DNA from 3 places in the Serratia sp. LTN-2 genome. Region 2 is predicted to be linked to each of the others. Evidence: predicted binding sites of a transcription regulator. Region 2 holds the regulator's gene; each other region holds the start of a gene.
The links. The regulator PurR, encoded in region 2, represses purine synthesis genes. The targets are predictions, from matches to a motif close to CANGCAAACGTTTGCNTG.

Region 1 (5,459 bases), on a different contig from region 2:
GTCGGGCTGCGGCCGTATCGCCAGCTGCTGGCGACCCAGCCGCTGCGGGTGCTGCGCCGCGACGTGACGGCCAACGTCTGGCCACTGCGCTACTTCCTGCCGGTGACGGCGGCGATCGTGGTGGCGCTGTTGGTGGCGCTGATGGGGGCCAGTACGCTGCTGTGGGCGATTTTGGCCGGTATGGCGGTGCTGGCGTTGCTGTTGGGCGGCATGGGTTGGGGCAGCCTGCTGCTGCTGCGCCGCATCACGCTCAAGAGCCTGGCGCTGCGGCTGGCGGTCAATCGCCTGCTGCATCAGCCGTGGGTGACCATCAGCCAGCTGGCGGCGTTCTCGCTGTCGTTCATGCTGTTGGCGCTGTTGCTGGTGCTGCGCGGCGATCTGCTCGAACGCTGGCAGCAACAGCTGCCGCCGGACAGCCCGAACTTTTTCCTGCTCAATATGACCGAGGCGCAGGTGCCGCAGGTGAAAACCTTCCTGCAGCAGCACCAGATCAAGCCGGAAACCTATTACCCGATCGTTCGGGTGCGTCTGACCGAGATAAACCAGCAGGTGGCGACAGAACGGGTGCATGAAGACGATCCGGGCGGCGAGGCGGTGAACCGCGAACTGAACCTGACCTGGCTGGCAGCGCTGCCGGATCACAATCCGCTGGTGGCGGGCAGCTGGCCGCCGAAAACCGGCGAGGTTTCGATGGATGAAGGCATCGCCGGGCGGCTGAAGATCAAGCTGGGCGACACGCTGACCTTCAGCGGCGATACCCAGGCGTTCAGCGCCAAGGTCACCAGCCTGCGTCAGGTGGATTGGGAGAGCCTGAAGCCGAACTTTTACTTTATCTTCCCGCCGGGCGCGCTGGACGGCCAGCCGCAGACCTGGCTCACCAGCTTCCGCTACGACGGCGACGGCCAGATGCTGACCCAACTCAACCGTCAGTTCCCGACGCTCAGTCTGCTGGACATCGGCGCGATCCTGAAACAGGTCGGCGGCGTGCTGCAGCAGGTCAGCCGCGCGCTGGAGGTGATGGTGGTGCTGGTGGTGCTGTGTGGCGGCCTATTGCTGCTGGCGCAGGTGCAGGTCGGCATGCGTCAACGCCGCCAGGAGCTGGTGGTGTACCGTACGCTGGGGGCCGGCAAACGGCTGCTGCGCCGCACGCTGTGGTGCGAGTTCGCCCTGCTGGGGCTGGTGGCGGGCATCGCGGCGGCGGTGGGCGCCGAGGCGGCGCTGTGGCTGTTGCAGAGCCGGGTGTTCGACTTCCCGTGGACGCCGACGCCGGTGCTGTGGTGGGCGCTGCCGCTGGCCAGCGCGCTGCTGTTGTCGCTGTGCGGCGGCTGGCTGGGTGTGCGCCTGCTGCGCGGCCGGGCGCTGTTCCGCAGTTATGAGGGGTAATGTTGACTTAGCGGGATGAAAAAAAGGGGTTAGCCTAAGGCTAACCCCTTTTACTTTCGGCGGCGGTGCCTTAGGCCAGCTTCTGCTGTGCCCAGGCCAGCCCGCTTTGGTATTCGCCCGGCAGCAGCGGCGCCAGCGCCTGCAGCGCCTGGCGCAGATCGGCGGCGCTCGGGTCGTTCAGATTGAGGTGGCCGACCTTGCGGCCAGGGCGCACCTCTTTCTCATACCAGTGCAGGTGCACCAGCGGCAGCGACAGCCACTGTTCGTTGACGGCGGTGCCGATCAGGTTGACCATCACCGACGGCGTGCTCACCACCGGCTGCGGCAGCGGCAGGCCGAGGATGGCGCGCAGGTGCAGCTCGAACTGGCTGATGGACGCGCCGTTTTGCGTCCAGTGGCCGCTGTTGTGCACGCGCGGTGCCAGTTCGTTGATCAGCAGCCGATCGCCGACGATAAAGCACTCCATCGCCATCACGCCGACGTAGTTCAGCTCGTTCAGGATCGCCGCCAGCATCCGCTCGGCCTGTTGCTGCAGCGCCGGGTTGGGCTGCGGCAGCGCCACGCTGGTGCGCAGGATGCCGTCTTCATGCAGGTTATGGGTCAGCGGGTAGAATACCGAACGCCCGTCGTGGCCGCGCGCGCCTACCAGCGACACTTCGCCGGAGAAATTGATGCCTTGCTCGACGATGCACTCGCCATAGGCGTCGGCCGGCAGTTCGGCTTCCTGGCCCGGACGCAAGCGCCATTGGCCGCGGCCGTCATAGCCACCGACTCGGCGTTTGACGATCGCCAGCTCGCCCAGCGAAGCGAACACCTGCGGCCATTCGGCGGCGCTCGCCAGCAGCTGCCACGGCGCGGTCGCCAGGCCGAGCTGGTCGAGCAGCTGTTTTTGCGTCAGGCGATCCGCCAGACGCGGGAAGATGTCGCGGTTGACGAAGGCGCTGTGGGTCGCCAGTTCGCGCGTCAGCGCGGTTTCCGGCCAGCGTTCGATCTCGGCGGTAATGACGCTGTTCTGATACGGCACCGCCTCGGGCTCGGCATCGATGCCGACGGGGTAAACGGCGATGCCCAGCGGTTCGCCGGCCTGGCGCAGCATGCGCCCCAACTGGCCGTTGCCCAGTACGCAAACCGGCTTCATGCGTCCTCCCGCGGATCGGGGTGGTTCAAGACGTCGTCGGTCTGCGCCTGACGCCAGTTCGCCAAACGCTGCGCCAGCGCGGCGTCGTGCAACGCCAGGATCTGCATCGCCAGCAGCCCGGCGTTGGCGGCGCCGGCTTTGCCGATCGCCAACGTGCCGACCGGGATGCCGCGCGGCATTTGCACGATGGAGTAGAGGCTGTCCACGCCGCTCAGCGCGGCGCTTTGCACCGGCACGCCCAGCACCGGCACCAGGGTTTTCGCCGCCAGCATGCCCGGCAGGTGCGCCGCACCGCCGGCGCCGGCGATGATCACGTCAAAGCCGTTGGCGGTAGCCTGCTCGGCGAAGCTGAACAGCTTGTCCGGCGTGCGGTGAGCGGAAACGACTTCGACATGGAAGGGGACATCGAGCTGGGTCAGGACTTCTGCGGCGAACTGCATGGTGGCCCAGTCACTTTTCGATCCCATTACAATTGCGATTTTAGCCCCGGCATTGGCGGCTGAAGCGGCGTTGGCTCCCATGGGTGTAAGGCTCCTGTGGTTTGTCTGGCGTCGGCTGAGGACCGAATGAGGGCGTAGAGCATACCATGAGCGCACGGCGAGGAAAACGGTTGCGTCGCCGGTTTTCACCGGCGAAAGCGCGAATTTTCACTCGCGCGCCAGTCCGGAACTCAGAATGGGAATTGAATCAGCTCGACGGCGTCGGCGCTGACTTTGATCATCGATCCTTCGACGTGCCAGGCGCCCAGCACCGCGCGATGGGCTTCGCCGTTGCTCAACGCCAGCCGGTGCACCGCCGGGCGATGGGTATGGCCGTGGATCATCCAGTGCACGTCGTGGCGCAGCATCGTTTGCTCGACCGCCTGCGGGTTGACGTCCATGATGGCTTCCGACTTGTACTGGTTGGATTGTTGGCTGCGGGCGCGCATTTTAGCGGCGATCTTCAGTCTCCAGCGCAGCGGCAGCGCCAGGAACAGTTTTTGAATCAGCGGGTTGTGCACCTTGCGGCGGAATTGCTGATAGGCCTGATCGTCGGTGCACAGCGTGTCGCCGTGCAGGATCAGGATCCTGCGGCCGTACAGTTCCAGCACTTTTTCTTCCGGCAGCAGCTGCATGCCGCTGGCGCGGGCAAAGCGTTTGCCGAGCAGAAAATCACGGTTGCCGTGGATGAAATAGCAGGGCACGCCGGCCTGTTGCAGCGCCTTCAGCGCCGCGGCGATCTCCGCGTGCAGCGGCTCGGGATCGTCGTCGCCGATCCAGGCTTCAAACAGGTCGCCGAGGATGTACAGCGCGTCGGCGTGAATCGCTTCGCGCCGTAAAAAACGCAGAAAACCGGCAGTGATTGCCGGTTCCTGTGCGCACAAGTGCAGATCTGCGATGAACAGCGTACTCATGCAGCCGCGATTACTCGCTGACGGTCACGCTGTTGATCACAACGTCTTCTACCGGTACGTCTTGGTGCATGCCGCTGCGGCCGGTTTTCACGCCTTTGATCTTGTTGACCACGTCCATGCCTTCAACCACTTCAGCAAACACGCAGTAGCCCCAGCCCTGCACGTTTTCGCCGCGGAAGTTCAGGAAGTCGTTGTCGGCTACGTTGATGAAGAACTGTGCGGTGGCGGAGTGCGGATCGTTGGTGCGCGCCATTGCCAGGGTGCCGATGGTGTTTTTCAGACCGTTGTTGGCTTCGTTCTTGATGGTCGCGTTGGTCGCTTTCTGGTTCATGCCGGGTTCAAAGCCGCCGCCCTGGATCATAAAGCCGTTGATCACACGGTGGAAGATGGTGTTGTCGTAGAAACCGGCGCGGCAGTAGTTCAGGAAGTTTTCAACGGTAACCGGCGCTTTGTCAGCAAAGGTCTTGATAACGATATCGCCGTGATTGGTGTGGAAAGTAACCATAGTTTTAATCCTAACAAGGTGAAGTGAGACGTCACGTAAAGCGAGTGAACATTCAGACCGCCCTTATAACATATCCACCCCAGCGAGTCAGCAGCGGCTCAACCGCGCACTGTCTGTGGTAATTGCATTTGTGTTATATTATAACAATTATGCCAACCGCCGAATTTTGCGCATTTTATTCGCGTGAAGCCAGCAAAGCATGGCCTTAACCTTGCAATAGATCAGGCTTCAGGTTTCAATACGCTACCGGGCGGAAAACCTGAGGCCCGGTTATCTTTTTTGTTATCACGCACACCACGGAATCTCCCGATGCTAAAGATTTTTAATACCCTGAGTCGTCAAAAAGAGGAATTCAAACCCATTCATGCCGGGAAAGTGGGCATGTACGTGTGCGGGGTAACCATCTATGACCTGTGTCACATCGGCCACGGTCGTACCTTTGTCGCTTTCGACGTGGTGGCGCGTTACCTGCGCTATCTCGGCTATTCGCTGAACTACGTGCGCAACGTCACCGACGTGGACGACAAAATCATTCGCCGCGCGGCGGAAAATCATGAGACCTGCGATCAGCTGACCGAACGCATGCTGGCGGAAATGCACGCCGACTTCGACGCGCTGCTGATCGATCGCCCGGACAGTGAACCGCGCGCGACCCAGCATATCGCCGAGATCATCGAGATCACCCAGCGCCTGATCGATCGCGAACACGCCTACGTGGCCAGCAACGGCGACGTGATGTTCTCCATCGACAGCGATCCGCAATACGGGCTGCTGTCGCGCCAGGATCTGGATCAACTGCAGGCCGGCGCGCGTGTGGAGATCGACGACGTGAAGCGCAACCCGATGGACTTCGTGCTGTGGAAGATGTCCAAGCCGGGCGAGCCGAGCTGGCAGTCGCCGTGGGGGCCGGGCCGCCCAGGCTGGCATATCGAATGCTCCGCCATGAACTGCAAGCAGCTGGGCACCCACTTCGATATCCACGGCGGTGGTTCCGATCTGATGTTCCCGCACCACGAGAACGAGATCGCGCAGTCGAGCTG
Region 2 (5,459 bases):
AGTCGCAAGAAAACGCCATCTTTTGCAAGGATATTCACCCGCCGCCGATCGCGTTTCACCGGCCACGTCATTCCGGTCAAAACATACGCTGAGAATAACATTTTTAATCCGACCATTTCACTAATATATTGCGCCGCGACGACGGCGCGGATTAATTATCCCATCCGCCATGGATTGACGTTTTTTCATACACCAACAGGCTGATTTTAAACCAAAAAAAATGTCATTAACGTTTTCTCACAATATGGATTATTATTTCTGAGTTCTTCGCTGTTTTATATGGCGAAATTCGGGAATACTGTAACTCTTTCGATATCCGTTTCGGGGCCAAGGTTGGTGACGTCGACATGCGTTTAATTCTTACGCTCTTTGCGCTGCTGTTTACGCAGCTCTTCTTCAATTTGGCGCACGCTGCGCCACAGGCGCGTGTTGCCGCCGAGCAGCGTAAAAGCCATGCCAATGAAGCGCGGCCCGATGACCGCAGAAAAAAGAAAGCGGATAAAGCCGCCAAGAAAGCCAAAGTGACGGCTCCCGAGAAAAAAACCAAGACCGCCAAGGCCAAAAGCGAGAAAAGCGCGAAAAAGATCGTCAGCGCCAAACCCAAGGCCAAAGCGCAGAAAACCGCCAAGATTAAAGTCACCCCGCCGAAAAAGGGCTACAAAAAAGGCTATGGCCGCCACCGCGAAGCCGGCATGGCCACCGCCAAGCTGGCGCGTGAAGAAAAGCCGTTGAAACTCAGCCCGGCGCACAAGAAACGCTACCAGCACGCCAAACAGACCGCGATGGCCAAGCTGATGGGCCAGATGGGCAAACCTTACCGCTGGGGCGGCAGCTCGCCGCGCACCGGCTTCGACTGCAGCGGCCTCATCTATTACGCCTATAAAGACGTGGTGAAAATCAAGATGCCGCGCACCGCCAACGAGATGTATCACCTGCGCGACGCGGCGCCGATCAAGAAAAGCGAGCTGGAAAGCGGCGATCTGGTGTTCTTCCGCATCAACAACCGCGGCGTGGCGGACCACGTCGGCGTCTACCTCGGCAACGGCAAATTCATCCAGTCGCCACGCACCGGCGAAGAGATCCGCATCAGCCAGCTCGACAACGACTATTGGCAGAACCACTACATCGGCGCACGCCGCGTAGTGACGCCGAAAACCATTCGTTAATTTCCCGCTCTGCGCGGTTGCGGCCCGGTCGCAACCGCCTGCTCAAGCTATCGCCCATCGCACTTCCCCACGCGCATTTCTCGCTTTTCCTCCTGTTTTTTATGATGAAAATTGTTAAGATTGAATGACCACAATAAAAAACGGCCCATCCGGCTCTCGCCCCGGCGGGAAGCACATGGCGCTGTAAAGGAGGAAGCAATGTCGTTTGAATTACCTGCATTACCGTATGAGAAAAACGCGCTCGAGCCGCACATCTCCGCCGAAACCCTGGAATACCACTACGGCAAACACCACAACACCTACGTGGTTAACCTGAACAACCTGGTGAAAGGCAGCGAGTTCGAGGGCAAATCGCTCGAAGAGATCATCAAGACCTCTAACGGCGGCGTGTTCAACAACGCGGCGCAGGTGTGGAACCACACCTTCTACTGGCACTGCCTGTCGCCACAGGGCGGCGGTGAACCGCAGGGCGAACTGGCGGCGGCGATCGTCAAGTCCTTCGGCTCTTTCGCTGCGTTCAAAGAGCAGTTCACCGATGCCGCCGTGAAAAACTTCGGCGCCGGCTGGACCTGGCTGGTGAAAAAACCGGACGGCGCGCTGGCGATCGTCAACACCTCTAACGCGGCAACCCCGCTGACCGGTGAAGACAAACCGCTGCTGACCGTTGACGTGTGGGAACACGCGTATTACATCGATTACCGCAATGCGCGTCCAAAATACCTGGAAAACTTCTGGGCGTTGGTCAACTGGACCTTCGCAGCGGAAAACCTAGCGTAAGCACCGGTTTCTGATGTGACGAGGCGCAGCCAAGCTGCGCCTTTTTTAGCGCCGGAGGGAAATCAGTTCAACGCGGCAACGAAGCTGAAAGCGATAATGACCGCCAGCGCGCAAACGGTGGTGAACAGCGACATCTTCAATTCGGTATCCATGACAACTCCTTTAAAATGGGCTTTCCTAAGGATAAAAGGCGTACAATTAGTACGTCAAATCATTTTCCCACAGTTCGCCGATAAAATCTTGTTATCATTTCCCGGTTTATAATATCGATTACCTCTTCCACTTTTGCTCAATATGCGACAAAATTCGCAGTTCACAACTGCGTACCGGCATCCATGCCCCTCCTGATTAAGCGCTGAAGACTTCAACACACTAAAAACTCAGTTTTCGCTTCTCTGGAGAAGGATCTACGTAGGCAAACGATTAACATCACACTTACATGCTGTAAACATGTGAGTTCAGGAGTCATTCCTTACATGGCAACGATTAAAGATGTGGCCAAACGCGCGGGCGTTTCCACCACCACCGTTTCGCACGTCATCAATAAGACTCGTTTCGTCGCCGAAGAGACCAAAGCGGCCGTGTGGGCCGCCATCAAAGAACTGCACTACTCGCCGAGCGCCGTGGCGCGCAGCCTGAAAGTCAATCACACCAAGTCGATCGGCCTGCTGGCCACCTCGAGTGAAGCCCCCTACTTCGCCGAAGTGATCGAAGCGGTGGAAAACAGTTGCTACAGCAAAGGCTACACCCTGATCCTGTGCAACTCGCACAACAACCTGGACAAACAGCGCGCCTACCTGGCGATGCTGGCGCAAAAGCGCGTCGACGGCCTGCTGGTGATGTGTTCCGAATACCCGGATCAGCTGCTGGGCATGCTGGAAGACTACCGTAACATCCCGATGGTGGTGATGGACTGGGGCGCGGCGCGCGGCGACTTCACCGACACCATCATCGATAACGCCTTCGAAGGCGGCTATCTGGCCGGCCGTTACCTGATAGAACGCGGCCACCGCGATATCGGCGCCATCCCGGGCCAGCTGTCGCGCAATACCGGCGGCGGCCGTCATCAAGGCTTTATGAAGGCGCTGCAGGAAGCGCAGATCGACATTCGCGAAGAGTGGATCGTGCAGGGCGACTTCGAGCCGGAATCCGGTTACAAGGCGATGCACCAGATCCTGTCGCAAAAACAGCGGCCGACTGCGGTATTCTGCGGCGGCGACATCATGGCGATGGGCGCCATCTGCGCCGCCGACGAACTGGGGCTGCGGGTGCCGCAGGATATTTCCGTAATCGGCTACGACAACGTGCGCAACGCCCGCTACTTCACCCCGGCGCTGACCACCATTCATCAGCCGAAAGAACGCCTGGGCGAAATGGCCTTCACCATGCTGCTGGATCGCATCATCAGCAAGCGCGAAGAGTCGCAGGTGATCGAAGTGCATCCGAAGCTGATCGAACGCCGCTCGGTCGCCGATGGCCCGTTCATCGACTACCGCCGCTAATCCCCTGAGCCGGAAGCCTGCACGGCTTCCGGTGCCGCCTCGCTCAGCCACTCCTGATTCAGCGTCTCCCCATCGCCCAGATACGCCAGTAGCCAACTCATCGCCGGTGACGGTTTATCCTGCTGCCAGGTCAGGCAGCAAGGGCTGGCGGGAAACGGCTGCTGCAGCTGCAACGCCTTCAGCTCACCGCGCTGCACCAGCGGCAGCGCCCGATGTGCCGGCATCATGCCGACGCACAGCCCGGCGCACAAACAGTCGAGCGCCGACGTCCAGTCCGGCACCACCAGCCGCCGCTGGTTATCCAGCGTCCAGGTGACGCGCTTGGGCAAATTGCGCGAGGTGTCCTCCAGACAAAGCGAAGGGTACGGCCGCAACTGATCGTCGTGCAGCGGCCCCGCCAGCTGCGCCAGCGGGTGTTGCGGGCTGACTACGCACAGCCAGTTCATATAGCCCATGTCGCGGAAGGCAAAACCGCCGCCGACCGGCACCGCACGCGTGGCACCGATCGCCATGTCCGCCCTGCCGTCCGCCAGCGCATCCCAGACGCCGTTGAACACCTCGGGTTGCAGCATCAACTCGACGTCGGGGAAATGGCGGTAGAAATCCAGTACCAGCTGGCGGCTGCGCTGCGGTTTGACGATGATATCCACCGCGATATTCAGCTGACCGCGCCAACCGTTGGCCACCTGCTGACAGTGCCGGCGGGTGTCGAGCATTTTTTTGATAACAGCTCGCGCATCCTTGATAAACAACGCACCGGCCGGCGTCAGCTCCACATCGCGGTGACGCCGCTCAAACAGCGGCACCGCCAGCCATTGCTCCAGCTGCCGCACGGTATAACTCACCGCCGACGGCACCCGGTGCAGCTCCTGCGCCGCCGCGCTGAAACTGCCGGTGCGCGCTACCGCGTCGACGACTTCAAGTGAATATTCAGACCACATCGCTTTGCCTTCAATTTTTTTAACAGCACTTTGCAAATATTACCGTTTCACAAGCAGAGATCCAGCCGGATACACTGGCCGGCGCTAAAAACCTGCGACACTAAAATATTAACGAGAAATACCATGCGAAATTCTTTTGGCTTTATGTTCTACCTCGCCGGCCTGAGCATGTTGGGTTATCTGGCGACCGATATGTATCTGCCTGCCTTCGGCGCCATGCGCGAAGAACTGCAAATCTCCGCCGGCGCCGTGAGCGCCAGCCTGAGCATCTTCCTGGCCGGCTTCGCCTTCGCGCAGCTGCTGTGGGGGCCGCTCTCCGATCGCCTGGGGCGTAAACCGGTATTATTGATTGGCCTGACGCTGTTCGCCCTCGGCTGCCTCGGCATGCTGTGGGTGGAAAACGCCCTGCAGCTGTGGATCCTGCGCTTTATTCAGGCCGTCGGCGTCTGTTCCGCCACCGCCATCTGGCAAGCGCTGGTGGTCGACCGTTATCGTGAAGGTCAGGCCAACCGCGTGTTCGCCACCATAATGCCGCTGGTGGCGCTGTCACCGGCGTTGGCCCCGCTGCTTGGCGCCTGGCTGCTGAACCACGCCAGCTGGCGGGCGATCTTCGCCGCGCTGTTGGTGATCACCGCGCTGCTGCTGCTGCCGACGTTGATGCTCAAAGAGCGCGCCAAAACGCAACCCGCCACCGACGCGCCAAAAAACGGCGTCAGCTTCTGGCAACTGTTGAAATCTCCGGTGTTCAGCGGCAACGTCACTATGTACGCCGCCTGCTCGGCCGGTTTCTTCGCCTGGCTGACCGGTTCGCCGTTTATCCTCGGCGATATGGGCTATAGCCCGAGCGACATCGGTCTGAGCTATGTGCCGCAAACGCTGGCCTTCCTGCTGGGCGGCTACGGCTGCCGCGCCGCGCTCAAGCGCATCAATGGCAAAACTCTGCTGCCGTGGCTGCTGGTAGCTTATGGTGTCAGCATGGTGGCGCTGTATCTGGTGGCGACGCTGACCTCTCCGACGCTCACCACGCTGCTGATCCCGTTCTGCGTGATGGCGCTGGTCAATGGCGCCGGCTA
Region 3 (5,459 bases), on a different contig from region 2:
GCCGACGGTGATTTCCCCTTTCTGCACGTGATCGGCGCGGATGTTGCCGATGCCGCCCGCCAGCATGATCGGTTTGTGGTAGCCGCGCAGCTCAACGCCGTTGTGGCTGTTGACACGCTCTTCATAGGTACGGAAGTAGCCCAGCAGCGCCGGCCGGCCGAATTCGTTGTTGAACGCCGCGCCGCCCAGCGGGCCTTCGGTCATGATATCCAGCGCGGTGACGATGCGTTCCGGCTTGCCGAAATCTTGCTCCCACGGCTGTTCAAAGCCGGGAATGCGCAGGTTGGACACCGAGAAGCCCACCAGACCAGCCTTCGGCTTGGCGCCCCGGCCGGTAGCGCCCTCGTCGCGGATCTCGCCGCCGGAGCCGGTCGCGGCGCCCGGCCACGGCGAGATCGCCGTCGGGTGGTTGTGGGTTTCCACTTTCATCAGGATGTGCGCTTCTTCCTGATGATAATCGTACGTGCCGTTCTCCGGCGCGGCGAAGAAGCGGCCGACCTGCGAGCCTTCCATCACGGCGGCGTTGTCTTTATAAGCCGACAGCACGTAGTCCGGCGTCTGCTCGTAGGTATTCTTGATCATTTTGAACAGCGACTTGGGCTGCTGCTCGCCGTCGATGATCCAGTCGGCGTTGAAAATCTTGTGGCGGCAGTGCTCGGAGTTGGCCTGCGCGAACATATAAAGTTCGATATCCGTCGGGTTGCGCCCCAAACCGGTAAAGGCATTCAGCAGGTAGTCGATCTCATCCTGCGCCAGCGCCAGGCCGAGCCGGACGTTGGCCTGCTCCAGCGCGGCGCGCCCTGCGCCCAGCACGTCGACCGACTGATACGGCGCCGGCTGATGGTGCGCGAACAGCTGTTCGGCCTGTTGCAGCTCGCTGAAGACGGTTTCCATCATGCGATCGTGCAGCAGCGCTGCAAGCTGCCGCCACTGGGCTTCCGTCAGTTCAGGCGCCTTGACGTAGAACGCCAGACCGCGCTCCAGCCGCAGCACCTGTTGCAGACCGCAGTTGTGGGCGATGTCGGTGGCTTTGGAAGACCAGGGTGAAATGGTGCCCGGACGCGGCGTAACCAGCAGCAGCCGGCCTTCAGGGGCGTGTTCGGCGAGAGAAGGACCGTACTTGAGCAGACGCTGAAGTTTGGCGTGTTCTTCGGCACTTAACGGTGCGCTGACATCGGCAAAGTGGACGTACTCGGCGTAGATATCACTGACGGGCAGGTGGGCGTCCTGACAGCGGGACAGCAGTTTGGTAATGCGAAAAGCCGATAAAGCGGGCGAACCACGCAGAATTTCCATAATCAAAGTTCTCTCGTCTTCGAAGCGACGGATAAGACGCTTCATTGGGCGCAACAGGGGAAAACGCGCGTCATTATAGAGAATCCTCCGCGCCGACGAAACCGTTTGCGTAGGGATTATTGATAAAAGCGTGCCGCACCGTCGAATTGTCATAACGTGTCAATAAAGTTGCACACTGGCGTTTTGTTGCGCAAAATGCCCCCGCACTGGTGATTTAACCATGAGAAAAGTCGTGGCTGCCGTCGCCGGTGTACCTGTGCCACCACTGGATAACTATTTGAAACGTCTTAAAATAAACTACATCCTCATCGGCGTTGTCACCCTGCTTCTGGCTCTCGCGCTGTGGCCCAACATCACCTGGCGCAGCGGCCAGGGCGGGCAACTCCAGGAGATCATTTCCCGCGGCGAGTTGCGTATCAGCACGCTGAATTCACCGCTGACCTATTTCAACACCAAGCAAGGGCCGGGTGGGCTCGACTACGAACTGGCCAAGCGCTTCGCCAACTACCTCGGGGTGAAGCTGGTGGTGATCCCCCATCAGAACATCAATGACCTGTTCGACGATCTGGACGACGATGACGCCGACCTGCTGGCGGCGGGCCTGATCTACAACCAGGAGCGCCTCAGCCGCGCGCGCACCGGCCCGGCCTACTATTCCGTTTCCCAACAGCTGGTGTACCGGCTGGGCACCGCGCGGCCGAAAAGCTTCGCTGACATTAAAGGCAAGCTGGCGGTCGCCTCCGGTTCCGCGCACGTCAGCACGCTAAAGCAGCTCAAGCAGGATAAATACCCGGACCTCGCCTGGGAGTCCTCCAGCGATCTCACCTCCAAAGAGCTGCTGGAACGGGTTGCCGACGGCAAGCTGGATTACACCCTCGGCGATTCGGTGACCATCGCGCTGCTGCAGCGCATCCATCCGCAGCTGGCGGTGGCGTTCGACGTCACCGACGAAGAACCGGTCACCTGGTACCTCAAACGCGACGGCGACGACAGCCTGTACGCGGCGATGCTGGATTTCTACAGTCAGATGGTGGACGACGGCACCCTGGCGCGGCTGGAAGAGAAATACCTCGGCCACGTCGGCAGCTTCGACTATGTGGACACCAAAACCTTCCTGTCGGCCATCGACTCGGTGCTGCCCAACTTCCGCCCGCTGTTCGAGAAGCACGCCAACGAGATCGACTGGAAGCTGCTGGCGGCCATCGCCTATCAGGAATCGCACTGGAATCCGCAGGCCACCTCTCCCACCGGCGTGCGCGGCCTGATGATGCTGACCCGCGCCACCGCCGACGGTCTGGGGGTCAATGACCGCCTCGATCCGGAAGAGAGCATTCAGGGCGGCGCCCTTTACCTGCAGCGGCTGATGGCCAAGGTGCCGGACAGCGTGCCGGAAGACGAACGCATCTGGTTCTCGCTGGCGGCCTACAACATGGGTTGGGGCCATATGCTGGACGCACGCAAGCTGACCAAGACGCAAAAAGGCAACCCGGACAGCTGGGTCGACGTCAAGCAGCGCCTGCCGATGCTCAGCCAAAAGCGCTACTATCCGCAGCTGACCTATGGCTATGCGCGCGGGCGTGAAGCCTACAACTATGTAGAAAACATCCGCCGCTACCAGGTCAGCCTGGTGGGCTATCTGCAGGAAAAAGAGAGAAAGGCGGCGCAGGCGGCCGCCGAGCAGGAGGCGTTGGGGAAAGGCTATCCGACGGTGATGCCGGAACTGGCGCTCAACTACTGATTATTCCGGTTTATCCGCCGCCCGTTGCGCCAGCCTGAGCGCTTTTTTCTGTTCGCGGCGCAGGCGGAAGAAATTGCTCAGGGTGGCGGCGCATTCGTCCGCCAGCACGCCCGAGACGATCTCCACCTGATGGTTCATGCCCGGATGGCGCAGAATGTCCACCAGCGAACCGGCAGCGCCGGTTTTCTCGTCGGCGGCGCCATACACCAGCCGACGGATGCGGCTGTGCACCATCGCGCCGGCGCACATCACACAGGGCTCCAGCGTGACGTACAGCGTGGCGTTCAGCAGGCGATAATTTTGCAGCACCGCGCCGCCCTGGCGCAGCGCCATGATCTCGGCGTGTGCGGTAGGATCGTGGCGGCCTATCGGCCGGTTCCAGCCCTCGCCGATGACCTGATTGTCCAGCACCAGCAGCGCACCCACCGGCACCTCGCCCTCTTCCTGCGCGCGCAGGGCCAACCGCAATGCCTGACGCATCCAGTATTCATCGTTATATTCAGTCATCGCATAATTCCTCGTGCGCTTTTGCGGCGGGCATTATACACACTAGCCCCACTTTGTCGTAACCGCGCGACAATGGCTATACTGGCCGAATCAGCAGGTGATTCAGGGACAAGAAACATGAAACTCAGTAAAAAGAACGCCGTCGTGGTGCGCAAGGCGCTGGACGGCTGGGTCGGCGAAGGCGCCTTAACGCCCGAGCAACAACAGCAACTGCTGCAGCATATGGACGTGCAGCCTTTCGACTGGCGACGGCTGGCGCGCTATGCGTTTCTGGCCGCGCTGGCCTCGCTGCTGATCGCCGTCACCAGCCTGTTCGCCGACAACGAACTGCTGGCATGGCTCAGCGAGCTGTTCCGCTTTGACGCGCCGGTACGCATGGCGATCGCCGGCGTACTGGCGGCGCTGGCCTACGTCTGGGCGCTGCGTCGCCGCCGGCGGCATCCGGAGAAACGCTACGGCAACGAGGCGGCGCTGTTTGTCGCGGTGTTGCTCACCGCCTGCGCCTTATGGCAACTGGGGGTCTGGCTGGATAACGGCAGCGGGCGGGTTTCCGTGCTGCTGCTGTTCGCCGCGCTGCTGTACGGCGCGATCGGCTGGTTCAGCCGCTCCGGACTGGTGTGGTGGTTCGCCCTGCTGTCGCTCGGCAACGCCTTCGGCGCCGAGACCGGCTACCTGTCCGGCTGGGGCGCCTACTGGCTCGGCATGAGCTACCCGATTCGCTTTATCGCCTTTGGCGCGGTACTGATCGCCGCCGCGCTGCTGCTGCGGCCGCTGTTGGCGCAGCGCGGTCTGCAGCGGGTGTCGCTGGCGATGGGGCTGCTGTACCTGTTCATCGCCCTGTGGCTGCTGTCTATCTTCGGCAACTACGGCGATCTCGACAGCTGGTACAGCGCGCGCCAGATCGAGCTGTTCCACTGGAGCCTGCTGTTCGGGCTGGCCGCCCTCGCCGCCATCTGGCTGGGGTTGAAACATGACGACGCCATGCTGCGCGGTTTCGGGCTGACCTTCCTCGGCATCAACCTGTATACCCGCCTGTTCGAGTTTTTCTGGGACAGCATGCCGAAGACGATTTTCTTCGCGCTGCTCGGGCTGAGCCTGTGGGCGTTGGGACATTATGCGGAGAAGATTTGGCAGCTGGGGCGCAAGCCGCACGACGTGAGCGACGACTGATCGCAGTACCGATAACAACAACAAAGGGCGGAATCCTCCGCCCTTGGTTTATTCCAGCTGCTGCAGCTCACCCTGTTTGCTTACCCGCCAGCGGTGCTCGCAAAAGAACAGCAGCGGATTATCCTGCTTGCTGTCGCTGTAACCACTGTACAGCTTCAGCGGCGCACCGAGCCGCTGCTCCAGCTGCACCACTTTCTGCTCCCCCAGGCAACGCAGGGTCAAGACCCAACCGCCGCAGCGGCGCGTGATGCGGCTGCCGATCAACCGCACCCGCGGCAGAAACGCCGAATCGCGATACACCTGCTCCACCAGCCGTTCCGGCGAGCCGGTAATCAGCCACACTTCGGCATCGTGCTCCTCCAGATACTGCCGCAGCCGCATTTGCACCACCGGAAACGCGGTGACCTTCTGGCGAAAGGCCTCGATAAACTGCCGCTCCAGCGCCTTCAGCGTCGCTTCGGAACGCCCGAAAGTGATCGCCCACAGTAGCAGGCTCATCGGCCAGCGCGCAGCGCGCCCCAGCAGCAACAGCGCCAGACCGATCGGCAGCAGCAGCGGCACCACCAGCAGCAGGTTCAGCGGTAGGCGGCGTAGCAGGAAGCGCAAGAAACTGCCGAACATATCCTCCTGATGCAGGGTGCCGTCCAGATCGAAAAACACCACGCGGCGCCCTTCTGCGGCCGGTTGTTGCTGCTTGTCGCTCAAACGCTACTCCTCGGGATCGTTGAACCCCATCATCCAGGTGAAG

Region 1: purE (5-(carboxyamino)imidazole ribonucleotide mutase) is a predicted target of PurR. The motif match lies at 3,121-3,138, and genes of this name have one in related genera.
Region 3: purL (phosphoribosylformylglycinamidine synthase) is a predicted target of PurR. The motif match lies at 1,391-1,408, and genes of this name have one in related genera.

The regions. Positions count from the first base shown of each region.
Region 1 covers NZ_JCAXDO010000004.1:280,328-285,786, forward strand. Annotated here, with positions in the region: gene ybbP (putative ABC transporter permease subunit YbbP) at 1-1,383, shown strand, start outside; gene purK (5-(carboxyamino)imidazole ribonucleotide synthase) at 1,454-2,521, opposite strand; gene purE (5-(carboxyamino)imidazole ribonucleotide mutase) at 2,518-3,042, opposite strand; gene AC6BYQ_RS11230 (UDP-2,3-diacylglucosamine diphosphatase) at 3,192-3,914, opposite strand; gene ppiB (peptidylprolyl isomerase B) at 3,925-4,419, opposite strand; gene cysS (cysteine--tRNA ligase) at 4,729-5,459, shown strand, end outside.
Region 2 covers NZ_JCAXDO010000011.1:103,936-109,394, forward strand. Annotated here, with positions in the region: gene AC6BYQ_RS19680 (C40 family peptidase) at 348-1,166, shown strand; gene sodB (superoxide dismutase [Fe]) at 1,365-1,943, shown strand; gene cydH (cytochrome bd-I oxidase subunit CydH) at 2,006-2,095, opposite strand; gene purR (HTH-type transcriptional repressor PurR) at 2,420-3,445, shown strand; gene punR (DNA-binding transcriptional activator PunR) at 3,442-4,386, opposite strand; gene punC (purine nucleoside transporter PunC) at 4,510-5,459, shown strand, end outside.
Region 3 covers NZ_JCAXDO010000007.1:38,987-44,445, reverse strand. Annotated here, with positions in the region: gene purL (phosphoribosylformylglycinamidine synthase) at 1-1,296, opposite strand, end outside; gene mltF (membrane-bound lytic murein transglycosylase MltF) at 1,574-3,034, shown strand; gene tadA (tRNA adenosine(34) deaminase TadA) at 3,035-3,541, opposite strand; gene AC6BYQ_RS15055 (DUF2157 domain-containing protein) at 3,659-4,711, shown strand; gene yfhb (phosphatidylglycerophosphatase C) at 4,760-5,416, opposite strand; gene AC6BYQ_RS15045 (PTS transporter subunit EIIC) at 5,420-5,459, opposite strand, start outside.